DNA from 2 places in the Arthrobacter sp. KBS0703 genome. Region 2 is predicted to be linked to the other one. Evidence: predicted binding sites of a transcription regulator. Region 2 holds the regulator's gene; the other holds the start of a gene.
The links. The regulator Rex, encoded in region 2, represses fermentation and respiration genes when NADH is low (regulators of the CRP and FNR family bind a similar motif). The targets are predictions, from matches to a motif close to CTTGTGAANNNNTTCACAAG.
Positions count from the first base shown of each region.

Region 1: a site for Rex is predicted at 1,317-1,336, ahead of araB (ribulokinase). Genes of this name have one in related genera too.

Region 1 covers NZ_MVDG02000001.1:3,610,410-3,612,605, forward strand. Annotated here, with positions in the region: gene araB (ribulokinase) at 1-1,248, opposite strand, end outside; gene B1A87_RS24135 (glycoside hydrolase family 43 protein) at 1,499-2,196, opposite strand, start outside.
Region 2 covers NZ_MVDG02000001.1:56,422-58,617, forward strand. Annotated here, with positions in the region: gene B1A87_RS00250 (HAD family phosphatase) at 1-140, opposite strand, end outside; gene B1A87_RS00255 (glutaredoxin family protein) at 210-467, shown strand; gene B1A87_RS00260 (redox-sensing transcriptional repressor Rex) at 554-1,249, shown strand; gene B1A87_RS00265 (hypothetical protein) at 1,326-2,162, opposite strand.

The DNA.
Region 1 (2,196 bases), 3.6 Mb from region 2:
CACCACGCCGGTCAGTTCGTGGTCCACCAGGACCGAGCGGTTGCCCGAGTGCCAGTCCAGGGCGATCAGGCCGTGCTCGCCGATCGCCTGCCCGGAAGCCAGCCCGGTGAGGTACTCGTGGATGCCCAGGCCGGCAGCGGCCGCGGCCTCGTGGTACTCCGGCGGAACACCGTATTTGGTGAACCAGCCGAAGATGTCCCCCACGCCGGACTGGCCTGCCTCGTAGCCCCAGAGTCCGTCGACGATGCCGCCGTCGACCACCCCGCACATGCCTGGCACCTCGCGCAGTTCCGCACCGTTCATGACGTGGCAGGTCGAGGTGCCCATGATGGCCACCAGCTGGCCCGGCTCCACGGCCTTGGCCGCCGGGGCGGTGACGTGGGCATCGACGTTGCCGACGGCCACGGCGATGCCCTCCGGCAGTCCGGTCCAGGCAGCGGCCTCGGCGGTCAGGAACCCCGCAGCGTCGCCGAGCCGGCCGATGGTGTGCTCCAGTTTAGCGCTAACAAAGTCCTTGAACTGCGGGTTCAGCGCGGCCAGGAAATCCTCGGACGGATACTTCCCGTCCTGGTAGATGCCCTTGTACCCGGCCGTGCAGGCGTTGCGGACATAATTGCCGCACAGCTGCCAGACAATCCAGTCCGCGGCCTCCACCCAGTGGTCCATCTCCGCGTACGCTTCCGGATCCTCCTCCAGCAGCTGCAGCCCCTTGGCGAACTCCCACTCGGAGGAGATCAACCCGCCGTAGCGCGGCAGCCAGGTCTCGCCCAGCTCGGCGGCCAGGGCGTTGATCCGGTCCGCCTGCCCCTGCGCGGCGTGATGGCGCCAGAGCTTGACGTACGCGTGCGGCCGGCTGGCGAAGCCCGGCAGTTCATTCAGCGGGGTGCCGTCAGACTTCACCGGCACCATGGTGCATGCGGTGAAGTCCGTGGCGATGCCGACCACTGCGGAGGGGTCGATGCCCGCGTCCGCGATCGCCGCCGGCACAGCGTGCCGGAGCACCTCCCGGTAGTCGTTCGGCACCTGAAGTGCCCATTCGCCGGGAAGGCGTGTGACGCCGTCGTCCGCCACATCCGCCGGAAGCGCCTCGGTGACCACCGCGTGGGGGTAGTCGAACACCCCGCTGCCGAGTTCCTTGCCGTCCCTTACCCGGACCACCACGGCCCGGCCCGACAGGGTGCCGTAGTCCACCCCGATGACATAGTTTTCGCCGCCGGGGTTGAACCCGGTGTCATCACTAGATTGCATGCTAAAACCTCCATCCGGGAGGTGCTGGCCCCTGTGCCCGGTATCGAAAACGTAAAAGATTCTCTTAGATTGTGAACGCTAACATATCTGCGCGTCAAGCATCGGCAGCGACCAATTTGGGGCGTCCCAGGGGACGCTGCCGCCTCCCTCGGCACGCTCCGCCATAGGGCAGGGGCCCCGCCAATCTGGCGGAGCCCCTGCCTTCCAGGCGTCAGAGCAAGTTTGACGGGCGGTATTTCGCTGCGGCGCCTTAGCCGAGCTGGCTGTGGAGGCGCTCCAGCTCCGTCTTGGTGACGGGCAGGACGGTGCCGTGGCGCGGTGCGCGAGGCAGTTCGTAGTTGCTCGCGAGCTTCCAGTCGGGGTCTTCGAGACTGGTGCTTTCCAGCGGGATGTAGCCGCGCCCGCCGAACTCATCCACGAAGAGGTAATACTTCTCCTCGGTGTTTGATTTGAAGACGGTCGGCCCCTCTACGCCGCCGGTCCCGGCGTTCTTGCCGATGCAGTTGGCCATCAGGGACCAATTGCGCGGGTTCGTGGCCGGCAGGTCGACAGCCAGCAGGTCCGTGGACTTTTCCTGCATGATGTCGAGGCAGCCGGAGACGCGGGCTTCGTCCTTGGTGAAGCGGTAGTAGGTGTCGCCCTCCTTGATAACTGTGGAGTCGATGACCGAATCACCCGGGTCGTTCCAGACCTTGGCTTCGCTGAAGGTCCGGAAGTCGCGCGTGGTGGAGTACATCATCTTGTTGTGCGTGCCGCCGGAGTGGTTCGGGTCGTTGTCGGCGTAGATCTTGGACGCCCAGTAGACGACGTACGCCCCGATTTTCTCGTCGTAGTGTGCTTCCGGCGCCCACGTGTTCCCTGCCGTGTCCGGAGAGACTTTCACGTGCCGCTGCCCGGACCAGTTCACAAGGTCCGTTGACTCCCAGACCTCCAGGTACTGGCTGCCTT
Region 2 (2,196 bases):
CGCTGGTGCATTTTCCGGGCCACGTGGAAGAGGCTGGCGCCCTTCATGAGGGTGTTGTCGACGTCGAAGAATGCGGCCTCGCCGTGTTGCGGCTGCGCAACCGGCTGCGTGACCACAGCGACGTACTTCTCCTCGGGCATGCCACTGAGTCTAGTCAATGCAGGGGATGTGCCCGGCAGACGAGGCCGCTGCCGCGATACGGTTGGAATATGGCAAACCCCGACGTCGTTCTCCTCACCAAAGCTGACTGTCACCTGTGCGCCGCGGCGCGCGACGCCGTTGGGCGGGTGACTGGCGCCCTGGGACTTGAGTGGACGGAGCGGTCGGTGGACATCGACGACGCCCTGCGGGACCAGTACGCAGAGGAAATCCCGGTGGTTCTCGTGGACGGAATCCAGCGGGACTTCTGGAAAATTGACGAAGCCAGGCTGGACAGGGTGCTGCGTCAGGCGATGGCGAGGCAGTAGCCTGTTCCGCGCAATGGCACCGGCTTTGTTGACATAAGTGATGGGGATCTAGAGTGGACTCACAACGCGACGCAATGGAGCAGATAGTGACCTCGCTCGATTCACCACCCCAGGCCGTGCCCGGGGACACCGGAGCTGCCGGAAAGCAGATTCCGCCTGCGGCCGTGGCCCGGCTGACCATCTATTTGCGCGCCCTGAACACCCTGATGGCCGAGGGCACCGAGCGCGTATCTTCCGAATCGCTGGCCGAGCTGTCGGGAGTCAGCTCGTCCACGCTTCGCAAGGATCTGTCCCATGTGGGGTCGTACGGTACGCGCGGCGTGGGCTATGAGGTCCAGTATCTGAGCCGTCACATCGCCGCCGCGCTGGGCCTGACGCACGATTGGAAGGTCGCGATCGTCGGCGCCGGTAACCTGGGCAAGGCCCTCGCTAGGTACGGCGGTTTTGAATCCAGGGGCTTCGACGTTGTTGCCATTTTCGACGCTGACCAAATGGTTGTGGGCAATGAAGTGGGCTGGCTCCGCGTCAGCGATGTGGCCGACCTTGAGCCGGTGCTGGAACGGACCGGTGCCAATATGGTGGTCCTCGCCCTGCCCGCTGCCGTGGCTCAGAGTGTGTGCGACCGTGTGGTGGCGGCCGGGGTACACAGCATCCTCAGCTTCGCGCCCGTGATGCTCCAGGTTCCCGACGGCGTGAATCTTCGCAAGGTGGACATGGCCACTGAGCTGCAGATTCTGGCGTACCACGCGCAACGGGCGCAGACCCCAGGTCAGCCGGAGTAAGTCCGGCCTTCCTGGAATCCGCGCCCGTTGGTTGGTTTTCGTGCAGGTGCTGGCGGGTGAGCCTAGCGGCTGAGCCTTAGCGGCCGAAAGGGCCGCCCGGCTGCGAGTACGGGTTGGCGAACGGCTGGGGCTTCTGGAAGTACGATGCCGACGCCGGCATGTACAGCATCACAATCGCTGCGATGCCCACGAGCCCCACGAGCGTGTTCAGGCCAAGGGGGAAGATGCTAAACACGGACAGCGCCGCCAGGACCGTTCCCAGGATGCGGGCCCAGTTCCTGCCTTTTCGGACGTTGAAGGCCACCAGCGCATAGAGGCCCGCGCCGATCAGGGCGAAGACCACCATGGTTCCGATGAGGAAGCCCTTGACGTCGTCGAACGCCACGTTCTGGCCGCTTCCGCGGAGCTGCTCTTCGAACGAGTTGCGAATGGCGGGATCATCCAGGGTCGGAATCGCCAGCAGGACTGACAGGACGGACAGGACGCCGGCGCCGAGGATCATCCAAAAGGAAGTGTTCACCAGCTGCGGCGCACCGGCTCCGGTTCCACCCTGCGGCTGTTCCGACGGATACCCGTACGGGGGCTGGCCGTAAGGTGACTGACCGTACGGGGACTTGCCGGACTGTGCCTGACCGAAGGGGGACGGGGCAGAGGACTGCTGGCCGTACTGGGGCGCGTTCTGTCCATACTGCGGCTGCTGAGGTGCGCCCTGACCGTACCGGGGCGTGTTCTGGCCGTACTGGGGAGCGGGCGGCGTGTTCTGGCCGTACTGGGGAGCGGGCGGCGTGTTCTGGCCGTACTGCGGAGCATCCTGGCCATAGCGGGGCTGCGCGCCGCGTGCTTCCGCAGCGTCCTGGCTCGGCTCGTTGGAGTTCGGGTCGCTGGGCGTTGGGGGAACTGGAGGAGTGCTCATGAGCGGTCCTTTGCGTGTTGACGTCGGGATCGGC